DNA from 2 places in the Desulfothermus sp. genome. Region 1 is predicted to be linked to the other one. Evidence: riboswitches for the same ligand, from Rfam matches in the RefSeq annotation. Region 1 holds a riboswitch; the other holds the start of a gene.
The links. Region 1 has a riboswitch for cobalamin ahead of cbpB (peptide-modifying radical SAM enzyme CbpB). Riboswitches for the same ligand answer to the same signal wherever they lie in the genome.

Region 2: linked by a shared signal. The riboswitch ahead of ACY2V1_RS10770 (hypothetical protein) and the one ahead of cbpB (peptide-modifying radical SAM enzyme CbpB) in region 1 are both predicted to bind cobalamin.

What each region holds. Positions count from the first base shown of each region.
Region 1 covers NZ_JBMYBT010000045.1:122-12,411, reverse strand. The annotation lists gene feoB (ferrous iron transport protein B) at 1-1,600, shown strand, start outside; cobalamin riboswitch at 1,622-1,848, shown strand; gene cbpB (peptide-modifying radical SAM enzyme CbpB) at 2,096-3,466, shown strand; tRNA gene ACY2V1_RS03350 (tRNA-Asn) at 3,656-3,731, shown strand; gene ACY2V1_RS03345 (hypothetical protein) at 3,840-4,541, shown strand; gene ACY2V1_RS03340 (UvrD-helicase domain-containing protein) at 4,595-7,120, shown strand; gene ACY2V1_RS03335 (hypothetical protein) at 7,130-7,660, shown strand; gene ACY2V1_RS03330 (PD-(D/E)XK nuclease family protein) at 7,648-10,506, shown strand; gene ACY2V1_RS03325 (chemotaxis protein) at 10,513-11,421, opposite strand; gene ACY2V1_RS03320 (TetR/AcrR family transcriptional regulator) at 11,452-12,072, opposite strand.
Region 2 covers NZ_JBMYBT010000146.1:92-4,955, reverse strand. The annotation lists gene ACY2V1_RS10780 (ABC transporter substrate-binding protein) at 1-726, shown strand, start outside; gene ACY2V1_RS10775 (adenosylcobinamide amidohydrolase) at 830-2,806, shown strand; cobalamin riboswitch at 2,847-3,176, shown strand; gene ACY2V1_RS10770 (hypothetical protein) at 3,329-3,589, shown strand; partial or broken gene ACY2V1_RS10765 (TonB-dependent receptor plug domain-containing protein) at 3,613-4,864, shown strand, end outside.

The DNA of each region.
Region 1 (12,290 bases):
GGAGAACAAGTTTTTAACTGAAAAATATCCAGCCAGATGGATAGCTTTAAAATACTTAGAGGAAGATGAAGATATATTGTCTCAAGGTGATGCGCAGGATTTAGATGTGTCTAATAAATTAAAGTCACTAGTTGATAAGGTGTCAACTCATTGTGAAAAGACCTTAAATACTGTTCCAGAGGCAATAGTTGCTGATTATAGATATGGTTATATTCATTCCCTGTTAAAAGGAGTAATAAAATACCGTTTTGATCCAGATAGATTGGATATTTCAGATAAAATAGATAGGGTTCTGACACACAGATTTATTGGCCCGCTTATTATGGTTGTTATTTTATATCTAATGTTTAAGATGACTTTTTTGTTTGGGGAATACCCCCTTGCTTTGATTCAAGATTTTTTTGGATTTTTATCTAACTTGGCCTCTAACTATCTTCCTCCTGGTTTTTTTAAATCCCTTGTGATTTCAGGAATTATAGATGGGGTAGGCGGGGTTATGAGTTTTGTCCCTTTGATTATGATCATGTTTTTCATCTTAGCCTTTTTAGAGGACAGTGGTTACATGGCGAGGATGGCGTATATGCTGGATCGTGTGTTAAGGATATTTGGTCTCCATGGATATTCAGTTATGCCTTTTATAATCTCAGGGGGTATCCCAGGTGGATGTGCAGTTCCAGGTATTATGGCCACCAGGACATTGAGGGGGCCAAAAGAAAAAATAGCCACTATTTTGACAGCACCGTTTTTTTCTTGTGGCGCAAAGGTACCAGTATTCTTGTTACTTGCTAGCGCATTTTTTCCTAAAACTGGCGATAAGCTTATGTTTTTTTTGACCATTTTTTCCTGGTTGTGGGCACTTATTATAGCAAAGCTATTTAGAATAAGCGTAATACGAGGAGAATCCACTCCTTTTGTTATGGAGCTACCACCTTACAGGCTTCCAACTCTAAAGGGTCTTGTTATTCATACCTGGGAGAGAGTCTGGCAGTATTTAAGAAAGGCTGGAACTGTTATTTTATTGATATCAATTATTATATGGGCAGGGATGAGCTATCCAACTCCTCCAAAAAGTTTAATTATCCCCTTAGATAAAAAAATAAATTCTTTAAAACTTAAGCTATCAAAGACCAATTATGACAAAATTAAGGAAAAGCAAATTCAGGATAAAATTCAAAGCTTAATTGCTGAGAAAAAAAAGATAGCACTTACACATTCGTTTGCTGGAAGATTAGGGATTCTCTTAGAAGACGTCACAAAGATGGCTGGTTTTGATTGGAAGAGTAATATAGCTCTAATAGGTGGAATAGCTGCAAAGGAAGTGATTGTATCCACTCTGGGAACAGCATATTCATTAGGGGAAGTGGATGTGGAAAATTCATCGTCTTTGTCTGAGAGAATAGCCAATGATCCAGATTGGAACAAAATAAAAGCCTTAAGTTTCATGATATTTGTGCTAATTTATGCCCCATGTTTTGTCTCTGTTGTTACAATTGCCCAGGAATCCAATTGGAAATGGGCAATTTTTAGTGTGTTTTTTAATACCTTAACTGCATTCTTTATGTCTATATTAATTTATCAATTAGGAATTAGATTTTTTTAATAGGTTGACTTTTTAGTGGATTTTTATTATTTATCTCCTAAACAAAGGAATTATGTCTCCTAACATCTCGGAACACGGTGAAAATCCGTGGCGGTCCCGCCGCTGTAATCGGGGAGGTTGTTCCACCTAGGGGCCAGATAGTATAATGTGTCTGGTCCGGTCACTCTCAATGTCCACTTTGGGGGGAAGGCCGTGGGACATACTGATGATCCGAGAGCCAGAAGACCTGTTAGGAGATGGAATTCACGGTGTCCTGATGGTAAAGGGGCCCGGGGAAACAATAGCTGTTTTCCTGGGTCCCTTTTTTATTTACAGGTGGAAATTAGATATGAATTTTTACTTAGTGGTCCACAGCAAAAAATAAAATAGGAGGTATGAGGTATGAAGAAAAATGTAATATCTTATCGTCGCAGGTGCAAAAAAATAGGGAAAAATACTGGTCTTTCCCACTACATCCTTTTGACCCCAAAGGCCAAGAAATAGGTAAAATATAACATGAATAAAAGAACATATGTAAATACCGGTTTTGGTCCCAGGTTTTCTGTCTTGGAAATTGGTGTAGATGATAAGGTTGCAGTTGTTGAGGGAGATAGTGGATTTTGGGCAATAGTGGATGCATCAGAGCTTCCTTCTGCTCTTAGTGGAAAATTGACAGAGGATTTTCTCAAAAAAGAAAAAGAGTTCAAGGAAGAAATGGAGCTCCTTAGATTTAAGCTGCCACCATCTGCTGTTTATTTTAATCCCACTGACAGGTGTAATTTTGATTGCACTTATTGTTATCTTCCAAGGGAGAGACGGAAAAATGGGATTTCCATGAGTCCCAAAGAAGTGTGCGCCAGTCTTGAGAAGCTTCTTATCTTTTTTAAAGATGTGCTTGGAGATGATGCCAAACCACAGGTGATATTCCATGGTGCTGAGCCAATGATGGTAAAAGATGCTGTTTTTGAGGGAATATCCAGGTATAAAGATGATTTTCTTTTTGGTATTCAGACCAATGGGACCCTTCTTACAGATGAGGACTTAGAGTTCATAAAGAAAAATCAGGTGGGTCTTGGTATATCCTTAGATGCTCCTGTGGAGGAAATAGCCAATGCAACCAGGAAGAGCTGGACAGGGAAAGGTGGTTTTAAAAAGGTAGTTGAAGTTATAAAAAAACTCTCAGATTATCCTGCTTACAATGTGATTACTACAGTAACAAAACACAATGTGTCAGTTTTAAAGGATCTGGTTAGATTTTATTATGATTTAGAGGTTCCTGTGATAATGCTAAATCCTGTTCGTTGCACTCAGGAAGGCGGAAGGCTCTCTAAGCCAGATGATATGGTGTTTTTAAAAGAGATTATAGAAGCCTTAGATCTAACATATGAGCTCTATGAGTCCCATGGGAGGAAATTGGTAGTTGCTAACTTTGCTAATATCATGGCGGGAATCCTGGGGCCAACTGGTAGAAGGCTTATGTGCGATATATCTCCATGTGGTGGTGGAAGATGTTTCTTTGCTTTGGCTGCCAATGGAGATATCTTCCCATGCAGTGAATTTATAGGTATTCCAGAGTTTAGGGCAGGAAATATTAATGAAGAGCCGTTATCTGATATTCTAAAAAAAGAACAGATCAAGATGGTGACCAGTAGAATGGTTGAAAAGATAGAGCCCTGTAAGTCGTGTGCTGTTAGACATTTCTGCGGCGCCCCATGTCCAGCTGAGGTGTACATGCTAAATGGAGATCTCAATACAGTTGCACCATTTTGCAATTTCTATGAAGGGTTAATTCGGTATGCCTTTAAAATCATAGCCATGGGAAGGGAAAACGCTTATATCTGGGATGGCTGGGAAGAAGAAACTGAGTGTACTTATAACTTTGCTTAAAAATATGCTGTGGACCACTAAGCAAAAATTTATAACTAGCTATTTCCCCTGTGATATCTGAATTAAATTTGTTAGTGTGTTTTTAGGAAAAGAATAACAAATACATATAGTTATCACATAGTTATAATTCAAAAAATTAATCCTTGACATATAACAGGAAATAAATATAATCCCTTTCCGTTGCATTGATCCCCGGTAGCTCAAGCGGCAGAGCGGGTGACTGTTAATCACCATGTTGGCGGTTCAAGTCCGCCCCGGGGAGCCATTTTAATGTAGATATTTTACCTTTCCCGTAAACTTTTTGTCTCTCCTTCAGTACTTTTCTTTTTATAATAGAGTTGCAAAAATAAAAAGAGTAAGTTATAAAAACTTTATGCCTTATAGTGCAAATGTAATCAGATTACTTGAAAAAGTAGAGCCTTCTACGAGGGAGGTGCTTATTGCCGTTTTAGAGGAGATAGAGCGGCAGAGGGAAGAATCTGTTACAAAAAAGGAATTTAATGAGCTAAAGGATATTGTCTTTGACCTAGCAGAGGCACAAAAGAAGACAGAGCAGAGGGTAAATGAGCTAGCAGAGGCACAAAAGAGGACAGAACAGAGATTAAATGAACTAGCGGAAGCTCAACAGAGAACTGAACAGGAGCTTAAAAAACTTATAGGAGAACACCGCAAAACAAGAGAACAGCTTGGTGGTCTGGCCCATACAGTTGGCTATATACTAGAAGATAGAGCATATGTTGGTCTGCCTCCACTCCTTGAAAAAGAAAAAAATATAAAATTAATCTCTCCGCTAAAAAGGGATTACCTAGAAATTGGACCTGGTAAATACGTAGAGCTAAATATTATAGGAAAGGCAAAAAGAAATGGGAATACTATATGGGTCGTGGGAGAGTGCAAGACACAGCTTAAAAAAAGAGATGTTGACAATTTTTTAAAGACAATATCTAAAGTAAAAGATTTTATAGGAACAGAGATTTTTCCTGTTTTAGTTACCTACCAGTCCTCCCCTCCAGTTCAAAGATATGTGAAGGAAAAAGGGATAGACCTTTATTTTTCTTATCAATTCCCAATATAATTTCGAAGAGACAGTCTCTACAATATAATTAAAAGATTTTTGGTCTTTATCTTATGGAATTTACAAAAGAAAAATCCATTCCATCAATTTCAATTATTAAGGCATCAGCAGGTTCAGGTAAGACCTTTGAACTGGCAATTAATTTTTTAAAGATGTTAAATTTATCTTTCCCAAATCCCTTCCATTTAAGAAAAATAATAGCAATTACCTTTACCAACAAAGCTGCCTATGAAATGAAAGAGAGGATTTTATACTTTTTAAAAAATATTGCCCTTAGTACGGATTTTGGAATTGAGCTAACTAGAATATCAGGTCTAAAAAAACAAGATGCAATTAAATGGCTGGATATTGTAATTGAAAATTACACAGATTTTAATGTTAAAACAATAGACTCTCTTTTATTTTCTCTATTTAAGGGGTTTTGTTTTGAATTAAATATGAGTCCTGAACTAGACGTGGTGTTTTCTCTAGATGAAATAATAGATGAATCATTTGATTTAATGTTGAAAAATTTAATTGAAAATAATTATGATAAATTTCTAGAACTCTTGACTACTTATTTAAATGTAGAACAAAAAAGGGGATTTTATCCAGAAAATGGAATAAAAAGGAGGTTTTTAGAACTATATAAACATGCTTATAAAGGAATTAGACCTGTTGAATTAGAAATTGATAAATATTATTTATTAAGGGAAAAGGTTAGAAAAACCTATGATAATTTCTATAAGTGGTGTGCAAAATTGAATCCTCATTTAAATAAATCAAAATTGAGGTCATTAAGAGTTGATCTGGCTGAGGAAGAAATAGTAGATAAAGCCTTTTGGAAATATAATTTTAAAGATCTCTTTAAAAAGAAGGAACTTCCCAAGGTAGATAAAGAAGATTTAAAGAAGTTTAAAAAGGTATATGAAGATTTTAATAAGAGTGTTGAAGAATTTAGTCGCTTAATAGGGAAATTTGCCTATTATCAAGCAGTTGGCTATACCTACGCATTAAATGAGCTTACTAGATATGTGGATGAAGTTTGTAGAAAAAATAGAGTGACCCTCCTTAGTACATGGATAGAACATATTAAAGAACAGATAATTAAACAGGGTTGTCTTCCTTTGATTTATGCCTATCTTGGAGAGAAATTATTATATTTTTTGTTTGATGAGTTTCAAGATACATCCAGGGAGCAATGGGAAGGGCTCTTACCCCTCTTGGAAGAAGCCATATCAAGAGGGGGCACTGTTTTTGTTGTTGGAGATGTAAAACAGGCAATTTATAGGTGGAGGGGCGGTGATTGGACCTTATTTAATGATATAAAAAATACATTTTATATAAATAGTATTAAAGAAAGTACACTTCCATACAACTACAGATCCCACCCTGCTATTGTGGATTTTGTTGGTAAGATGTTTTTGCCCTTAGCAGATTATGATTGGGTATATGATGAGTTTTCTTTGACAGTGCTTGGAAAAAACAGAGATAAAAGTGTTAGGCAACAATTTGCTCAGTCTCTTTCTCATAACTACAAGGACGTAAAACAGGTCCCAAAGGTCCCTGCTTTTGAAGATTCCTCTATTTACCTATTGCGATTAAAGGGAGAGAGGGAAGATGTCCAAAATGGTTTAAAGAAACATTTAACAAATAGTGTAAAAGAATTATGGGATCGCATCTCCACTAAAAATGGGTTTGATACACTGGCAATATTAGTTAGGAGTAATGAACAGGCCAAAGAAGTCTCCTCATGGCTCCTTGAAAAAAATATCCCTGTTATAACAGAAAATTCCTTAAATTTGTGGGCATCTACACTTATTCGCGGCATTTATTGCCTTTTGCGTCTTATTTTAGACCCTTTGGATACTGTTGCCCAATATGGAGTCTTAGTCTCAGGGATATTGCCAGAAAAACACATTAATGAACATAAATTAATATCAACTTATTTTAAAGAAAAATACACCAAACTCATTGCAGCCATTGATGAATTGCTAGATGAGATAAAAAAATATGTAACTTATGTATCTTGTTATGAACTTTTAATGATAATATCCAATCTCTTAAACTTAGAAGAGAGATTTTATTCTAATGAATTGCAAGACCACAGGGTCTTTTGGGAAAAGCTTTTAGAACTTACCTATGAAGTGGAAACAGAAGGGCGATTGTGTTTAGAAGATTACCTTGATTTTTTGGAATCAGGAGGGCTTGATTCACAGATTGGCTTGCCAGAAGATAGCATGGCAGTGCAGGTTATGACCATCCATAAGGCCAAAGGTCTTGAATTTGATTATGTATATATCCCCTATACAGACTGGGACCTAGATCAAAGGGGTCGCATAGTAGTCAAAGATTCAGAATTGGTATCTTTGTGCAAAAAGGCAGAATTGTTTTTAACAGATGTAAAAAAAATGAGGGATGAAGATATTGCATATAATGCAATGGAACTTATAAATCTCTTTTATGTTGCATTGACCAGGGCCAAGAAAGGGATTTATTTGTATTTATTAGATTATAAAAAAACAGGGCCTTCTCTGTTTTCAAAATGGATTGAAAAATTAATACAAAAGGCAAATTTAAATGTGACAGATATACAGTAAAGGTTATATATGTTTTATCCAAAAATAATTATAAAAAAAATTTCCTCTGAATCAGATAATATTGATAATATCAAAAAAGGAGAAATTGTCCATTTTATAATGTCAAAAATAAAATCTAAGGAGGATATTAAAAATTTAGATGAAATTACATTGAAGGCTATTTCTTATTTTGGAGAAAAATTTTATAAGTGGAACATTGAAAAAGATTTTATAAATCCAATAAAAAATATTGTAGATCACCCTAAATTAAAAAACATAATGTTTATTAAAGATGCTAAAAACTTCAGTGAAAGAGATATTATTATTCCTTTGAATAATAGCTACAAAACAATAAGGCCAGATAAAGTGATAATCTCAAAGGAAAAGGTTTATGTCTTGGAATTTAAGAGTGAATATTCAGAAGATGGTTACAAAAAAAATATAGCTCAATTAAGAGAATATATATTTTATTTAAAGAAAATGTTTAAAAAGCCCGTTTTAGGTTTTCTGATTTATATATTTTCTAACAAAGTAGTGGAAGCAAGAGGATGGGAACAATAAAAATAGTTCCATTTTATGCAAAACTCTTAAAAGTGGTTGCAAAAGAAGTTGCAATGGAAAATAAAGAGTTATCTCATGTCAATGTAATTTTTACCCATAACAGATCAATTCATTTTTTTAATTACTATTTATCCCAATATATTGATAAACCATGTTTTTTGGGTAAATGGTTTGGTTTTGAGGACTGGGTAAAGGAACTTTTTTTTGAGTATGGTGGTGAAGCTGCAACTTATACAACGTTAAGTGAGATGGAGCAGGCATATGTAGCTTATTTAGCTGCCATGGATATTTTGCCTGAAAAATATCACAAGGGCTTTGGAGAGTTTTTTTTCTGGGTCTTTGAGTTATCAAAGATCTTTAGAGAATTTGATACTGAGTTGGTAGAGCCTCAAGATGTATTGTATCCACCTGTTGAAAAAGTGGGCGATACTGGGGCCATGTTACTTGAGCGGGTGGGCAAGATTTATAAAAAATATAATGAGTATTTAGAAAAAAATAAATGGATAACCCATTCAAAGAAGTTGAGCTATCTTGCAAAAATAGATGACCTAAAAATAAATGGAAAATTTTATTTTGTAGGCTTTTTTGCCTTAACCAACGCAGAATCACTGATACTTAAAAAATTTTATGATGCAGATGGAGTTTTTTACTGGCAGGCAGATTATGAGGATTTGCCAAACGTATATAAAGAATGGCAAAGAGATTGGAATATCAGTGACCTAAAGCCTGTCAAAGTTGAGCCTGACGGGGAAAGGAGAAAAATAACCTTTTTTGATTCCCATGACCTACACACAGAGCTAAAACAAGTAAAAAATAAGTTGTTAGATTTAAAAGAAAAGGTCAAAGGACCTGATGAAGTAGCCATTATTGTCCCAAATCCCAGCAGTTTAATTCCAATTTTGTTTCATATACCAAGCGAGTTAGAGATAAACATAACAATGGGATATCCGTTTCAGTTAAGTGGGATTTATGTTTTAATAGATCTGCTGTTTAAGATGATTTTAAAAAAGGATGAGAGATATGGATATCCAACAAATCTGTTTATAAAGTTGCTTAGAGGACCTTATTTCAGAGAATTTAATAAGTTCCAGGTGGTTGTTAGCTGTTTAGTAAAGCGTTTAGATCCTTTTGTTACCAAACAAGAGGCAATATCCTTGTGTTATGAGTTTTCCGAAGAAATTGAAAAATCAGGAGTAAATACTTATGAGCTTGTTAAATTTATAGAAGATTTTTTTTCCAATATTATAGCCCCTTTTGAAGGTAGTAAATCCTTAAAGGAACTTGGTGAGGCATTAATTTCCTTGCTTGATTTTGTAGAATCCTTGGAAATAGGTTTGGAAACAATAGAAAAGGAATTTGTATTTTATCTTCTGGGTACAATTAATGATTCCCTCTCTTGGTCCATTTTTTCCAATGTAACCATGAAGACTCCAGAGCTATACTCTATAGCCAAAAACATAATGACTTCGCTCAAGGTCCCTTTTGAAGGAGAGCCCATTAAGGGAATTCAGATAATGGGTGTTTTGGAGAGCCGAGATCTAGGATTTGATCATCTTATGATTATTGACGCAAATGAGGGTATTTTGCCTTCTGTACCAACTCCCTCCCCCCTTTTGCCTCAAGAGCTACGTCAAGTAATGGGGTTTTCTACCAGAGGAAAGGAAGAAAATATATATGCATATCATTTTGAGAGGCTTGTTAAGAGTTCAATTGACGTATCATTACTATATCAAAATAAGACAGTATCAACAGGAAGTTTAGAAGGGAAAAAGACCAGGTCCAGATTTATAGAAAAATTGATTTGGGACTTTGAAAAACACATACAAAAGATAATAAAAGATTCTGATACTGTTTTTGAGACAAAAGATTACACAGTAGAGATGAAAAAATCTAAAGAGAACATAACCATTCCAGAAATAAATAATATTGTTTTAGAAAAAAGTGAGGATATTAAAAAAAATATATCTTCAATGTTAAATTTTATCAGTCCTACAATGTTAAATACATATATTAAATGTCCGAAAAAGTTTTTGTTCCAATATGTCTTAAAATTAACTACCACACCGAAGACTGATCAAATTCCAACAAATGAGATAGGAAATATTGTCCATAAAACATTAGAGTTGTTTTTTAGAGAATACATTAAGGCTAATAATGGTATTATCCTTAAAAAGGATTTAAATTTTGACTCGTTATTTGATATCTTTTTATGTCTTTTTAATGAAAATTCTATTTTTAAGAAGATTTCAAGATCTAAAAAAGAGATGTTTGTTGTATCTGCAAAATACAGGCTGAAAAATTTTCTTGAAAATTTACCAGAGAAAACAGAAATAATAGCTCTGGAAAAAGAGATGCAGCTAGAATTGGCGTTGGATAAAAATACGTACATACTTAAAGGGAAAATAGATAGGATAGATAAAAGAGATGATTATATATTTATTTTGGATTACAAAACAGGTAGGATACCAAATTCTGGAGATATTTTCAGAGAATTTGAGATTCCTTCTATTAATGATGTTGATGGATTTTATAACTTATATAGATATTTAAAGGACATTCAAATTCCATTTTACATATATTTGTATGGACATAAAAATGATAATTTTAAAAATATTATAGGTGGCTTTGTTGATTTATCAAAAGATGGAAGAGAGATTTTATACAAAGATGTAAGAAGGTTAAAACCTGATTTTTTAGACCAATATAACATTTTTTTTAAAAATACATTTGAAGACATATTAAAATTTTTGGTTAACCATATTAAAGAAGGACCTATATTTGGGCCAGTAGAGCCTAATTTTTGTAGATTTTGTGATTATATGATGTGTTGTGCAAATAGCAATTAATGGTTATCAATTATTGGCCTTTTCTATTAGTTGTAAAGCCCTTTTTGCAAGCTCTACTAATTCAGGTTTTGATATCTGATCGTCAGCACCAACAGATTGCCCTTTGTGGCGTATTGTATCTGTAATCACTGATGAGAATAAGATAACAGGGATTTTATTTAATACAGGGTCTTCTTTGATTTTTTTTGTCAGAGTAAATCCATCCATTTGGGGCATTTCAATGTCAGTAATCACAAGATTGCATCTTGTTAAAATATCTCCTTCTCCTTGCTTTAGATTAACTAGATACTCCCATGCCTCTTTTCCATTTTTTGCTGTATGAATATCAAAACCCTTTAGGTGGTCAATTAACATATTTCTTACAGTGGGTGAGTCATCAGCAATGAGTACTTTGTATTTTTTTTGAGCCTGCTCATGTGTGATTATACCCTCTTCTAAGAAGATAGGTACCATTTCTGCTACTATTTTTTCTACGTCCAAGGTGAATATAATCCTCGAGTCAAATTTGACTACTCCTGTAATACAGGGTGTCTTACCTTCATAATCAATGTCCACAGGTGGAGATACATTTTCCCAACTTATTCTATGTATTCTAGTAAGACCAGAAACCAAAAATGCTACCTTCATGCGATTGAATTCTGTAACAATGACCTTCCCACTTGAGTCCAATGGTGTGTTGTATAAGTATATTCCAAGGTCTAAAAGGGGTATAACTTCTTCTCTCAACCTGATGAGGCCCAGAAAGCAAGGATGAGGTCTTGCAGGTATTTTAGTCACTTCAGGATATCTAATTATCTCCTGAACTTTAATTACATTTATCCCGTAATATTCTTTTATCCCTTGAGCCTTTTCAATATAGAATTCAACTATTTCTAACTCGTTAGTACCAGTCTCCAACAAAATATTTGTTGCCATGAATGATCTCCAGAAAGTATAAAATCTGTCTTACACAATACAGTTTAATGCCTTTTCAAATACTTTGCAAGTGAATTTTACTATCTTATGTATCTCTTCTCTTGCCTTATTTCTATCTTTTTCAGTAGTGTTTTTAAAGGTTATTATAATTCCAAGTATGGATGCAAAAAAGACTTCTGCAAATTCTTGAATATTATCAATGGAAATGCCTATATTTTTTAATAAATTGGCAAAGTGTTCCAGAAAAAACTTCTGAGTGAGCTTGAATTGGTTTAAGATTTGCTCATCTACTTTTTCATTTAAGAGAAAATGGGCAAGCATGTGTAAAGTGGCTTCTTTGTCAAAAAAGAAATCAACTATTCCAAGTGCAAATTCTTCTAGCGAATTGGCTCCGTGCTCCAGCCTCTTTAGCTGCTTGATTCTTCCTTCGTTTATGTTTTGCCCTAAGACTTCAAGTAATATAGCATCTCTATTTGGGAAATATCTATAAATAGATGCTGGAGAAATTCCTGCTTCTTCAGCAATGTCCCTCATCCCTATATCAGAAAAGTTTTGGGTGGAAAATAAGTGAGTGGCAGCTTCTAATATTAGTTCCCTTCTCTTTTCCCTTTCTTTTTCTTTTAGTTCTAAAAATGCAGACTTTTTTCTCATTGTTTTTTACTCCTTAACCTTGGGTATTGCAAAAAATCTTTTTAGCTGTATACAATATGTAAACACTTTTCAAGTATTAAAATAGGGGTTTGTTTTTTGAATTTGACATAACCTAAAACAGGCGAGTTTTTTTGGGTTAGCAAGATAAGGATTTTCTTTATCCCTTTTAAATGTTTAAGTTTGCCCCTGCTTTTAACTCCTATAACCACTGTTTATTT
Region 2 (4,864 bases), on a different contig from region 1:
AGGGTAGTAGGTGTCACTCAATTTTGCAATTATCCAGAACAAGTAAAACGCTTGCCAAAGGTGGGATCTTATATATCTCCAAGTATTGAGAAGATACTTGCACTTAAACCAGATTTGTGTATTGCCACTAAAGACGGCAATCCAAAACACATTGTATTTAAACTTAAAGAAATTGGAATAAAGGTCTTTGTTGTTGATCCAAGAGATATTGAATCTCTGTTTTCCACAATGCTTGTTCTTGGGGAAATCGTTGGATGTGAGAAACAGGCCAAAGCAGTTGTGGAAAGGTTAAAGAAAGATGTGTTGTTAGTTCAAAAAAGAGCGTCATTGTATATCAATCCCCCAAAGGTATTCTTTCAAATAGGGGTGGATCCAATGGTTACAGTTGGTAAAAATACACTCATAGACAATTTAATAAAGGTAGCTGGGGGTGTAAATATATTTAAAAATCTTAAAGGGTATCCAAGAATCTCTGTTGAACAGGTCATAGGGTTAAATCCAGATATTATAATCATAACATCAATGGTTCATTCAGAACACAATTTAAATAACCTCAAACAATTCTGGGAAAAGTATAAAGAAATAAATGCAGTAAAATATTCAAATGTGTTTGTTGTAAATTCAGATTTTTTCAATCGTCCTTCACCTAGAGCAATTCAAGGACTAAAACTTCTGTCAATGATCTTTGAAAAGGCATTAAAAAAAATTGTCAATGAGAAAAATTGATAAAATAAAAATTTAAGAATTTGCAGCAAAATATATTTTAAAAGATATATACAAATGGGAGTATTGCTAAATTATGAATCTAAAAAAAATTTGGATTATATTTATGAGTTTATTTTTATATTCACCTCTTTCATATTGTTATCAAGTAAAATTTTTGGATGATGCTAAAAGATTCATAGAAATAAATAAAAAACCCCAAAAAGTTGTATCTCTTTCTCCATCTATTACTGAAATTTTGTATGAAATAGGTGAAAAAGAACATATTAAAGGGATAACATATTATGATGAATATGTAATAGAAGGAGCACATATAGTAGGTGGTTTTTTATATCCATCAACAAAGAGGATAAAAAAGATAAATCCTGATATAATTTTTTGTTCAAAAAGGCATAGAAAAATCATAAATGGATTTGAAAAAAATGGCGTTAAGATAATTGTTTTTGAACCAAAGGATATTCCTTCTTTATATAGGACAATCAAAATTTTATCAGATATATTTGAGAAAAAAGATAATGGACTTAGGCTAATTAAGAAGATTAAATATCAATTAGATCATATCCAAAAAAAATTGAGTCATATTAAGAAACAACAAAGATTACGGGTTATGAGAATAATGGGTAGGAATGTTTTAATGACTCCTACAGTAAATTCCTTTCAGACTCAACTCATCAAATTGGCAGGTGGCATTCCACCAAATTTTCAAGGACAAGGCTCTATTATTGAAGTCAGTAAAAGAGATTGGTTAAACTTTAATCCCCAGGTTGTGTATTTTTGTGGTGGAGACAAAAGATTAATAAATAAGATAAAAACACTACCAGGTTGGAGAGATGTATCAGCTATAAAAAATAATCGTATATATTCATATCCATGTGCTTTGACCTGTCGTCTTTCGGCCCATACGGGATATTTTGTATCGTGGCTGGCATCTGATATATATTCTAAAGAATTTTTGGATGATAGATATTGGGTAAATAAAGATAAAATAATATCAAAAAGGAAAATACCTATATCTCTTGGCTATATTAAAAGTGTGAATATCATAAAATCATCTATATTTGACTTTATAAATAAAACTATTCTAATAACCTTTGAAAAACCAATAAATATAATTTCAACCTTAGAAGGCCCCAGGTACAATATAATAAATGTCGGCAATCATTATACACCACCACCTTGTTGGAGAATTACTCATCACCTGGGATTAGAAAAATCCAGAAAAAGGATATATAATACTCTACAAATTAAAGAGGAAGATTCAAGTCTCTTGTTTACAGGCGCAGATATGGATAATCTGGCCATGATAAAAAAAGAATACAAAGATTTGGCAGTCTATGTGTTTGCAACTGCAGGGGTTAAGACCAATGCCATGAGAATGTCAAAAGATATGGGTTGCTATTATGAAATAGACCCAGGCACAATTAATATGATAATTATGACAAATGCAAAACTCACTCCTCGGGCCATGACCAGAGCTATAATCACTGCAACAGAGGCAAAAAGTGCTCTATTAAATGATCTTGATATAAGAAGTTCATACAATCCCAAAATATATCAGGCAACAGGCACGGGCACAGATAATATAATTATTGTTCAAGGAGATGGGAAATTTACTTTAGACAATGCAGGTGGTCATTCAAAACTTGGAGAATTAATTGCAAAGGCCGTATATGATGCGGTAAAAATTGCTATAAAAAAACAAAATAAACTGATAGAAGATCGATCTATTTTTAAAAAATTAAACGAAAGGGACATATCTATATTTGATATTGTCTACAATAGTGAACTTATACCAAAAAATAAAAAGGAATTTTTTGTTCAAAAATTAGAAGATCTTCTTTTAAAGAAAGAATATGCATCTATTATGCAGGAATTTTTAGTTCTGTCTGATGAATATGAAAAAGGCCATATAAAAGATATATCTGCTGTTTCTAAATTGGAACAACTTGTTTTAAGTTCTATATCAGGAAAGGAAAATATAGAAGTAAAAAGATTTGTTAATGATAATAATATCCCTAAGGTTTTAAAGATAGGACTAAATTCATTTTTAACAGCTGTAGAGGAGTCTGTAACTAACCAGTAAGCCAAAAAAGATAATTCTTGACTTTTGATTTGAGTTGGGTTTTATATAAAATCTACCAGGTGCCTATAATGGGCTTAAAAGGGAATCCGGTGAGAATCCGGAACCGGCCCGCGGCTGTGATAAGGGGACGAAAGCTGCAAAATGCCACTCTGGTTAAAACACCAGGGGAAGGCGCAGCTTGCTCCGTTGAATAATGCAACGGGGCCTTGACCTGTTGAATTTCCCAAAAGGGAACTATATTCAACAGGGCCTGCCCTGTTGAATAATAACAGGGTGAGTTCTGTTGAATCTCCTAAGAAAAGGGGTTATTCAACAGGGCAAGTAGGATGATCCTTAGAGTCAGAAGACCTGCCTGGAAAGAGCTTTTAAGTCTCTCGGAGCAAGGGGCTTAAAAACTATATATAGTTTTGGGGATAAAAACGGGAAATCCCTGAAATCCTGCTTGTATGAAGGATTTCAGGGATTTTTTTATTTGTATTTTAAACAATGAAAAATTTAAGTTTAAAAAAAGGAGGAAAGGTTATGAGGACAGGAGTTATTTGTTATGTTAGAACAGACACTGAAAATTTGGATCTAGAGCAGGTAAAAAAGGATCTAAAAAAAATTTTTAAAGATGCAGACTTAATAGAAATTGCCCATTCTCCAGGTAGTGAGGAAGATATAACTTATGGTTGGTGGGAAATGACAAGACGTGGGATGAAAAGGATACTCCTTAGATTTGTAGAAATTGGAAAGGACATGAAGATCAAATTCACTGGCAAAGAAATGAGACTTTGTGGCTAAAATATCAAGGAGGAAATCACAAAATGAAAAAGTATTTAGTAGTTTTCATCGGAATTTTAGCCTTTCTTGTTTCTCAAGATACCTTTGCATATGAAAACCAGACCTCGTTGGATACTATAGTGGTTACTGCAAGCAGGTACAAAGAATCTATAAAAGAAACACCCATGAACATCCAGGTAATTGGACCAGAAGAGATAGAAGCCTCCTCTGCAAGGGATTTAGGAGAGCTCCTTTCAGAAAAGGGCATAGGCACTATTAGACAATATCCTGGCACCTTAACATCTGTTGGAATTCGTGGTTTTAGAACAGAAACACACGGAAATGACCTCCTTGGACATGTACTTATCCTTTTAGATGGTAGACGTGCAGGAACAGGAAATGTGGCCAAGATCCTAACAAAAAACATTGAAAGAATAGAAATTATCAGAGGTCCTGGGGCAGTTCAATATGGATCTGCTGGTATTGGCGGTGTTATAAATGTAATAACAAAAAGGGGAAGAGGAAAACCCCATGCTTTTTTGGAAGGAACACTTGGAAGCTTCAATTATCAAGACGGGACCATAGGCTCTTTTGGTAAAATAAATAAATTTGACTACTCATTTTCTTATAGCCGAGGGAAAATGGACGACTATGATACAGCAGATAACACAAAATACAAAAATACAGGCTATGATAAAAAAGAGAATTACTCCTTTAACATTGGTTATGAGTTCTTACCTGGTAACAGGATTGGTGTAATCTATACCAAATTTGATGTGGATAGAGCAGGCAGTCCTTCTTATCTAAGTCAAAATGATTTAGATGATTATTCAGATAAATCTCTTAGTTCAGCGGATTTCATTTATGAGGGCACTACTTCATCACTTCCTCTATTTTGGAAGTTTAGATACTTTCAGGGAAAAGACAGAGATAGATGGGTAGATCCACTTATGAGTAATCCTGACGGCTGGGATGATGGAATCCCCACAACAAAAGAAACAACTCATAGGGGAGCACAAGGGCAGCTTACCCTGGATATGGAAAACTTTGTAATAACAGGCGGTTTTGACTGGGTGTATTACAGAATTGAATCAAGTCCATATCAACCCAGAGAAACCAAATATAAAAATCCAGCTGGATTTATTCTGGGAAAGATCAAACTCCTTGATAATAGATTTGTCATATCTGGTGGTGCTAGATATGACAAATTTAAAGTAGAAGTGGAAAAAGGGGAAGGACATGATAAAGACAAGACACATATATGCCCAACAATAGGGGCGACATATCTTATTAATG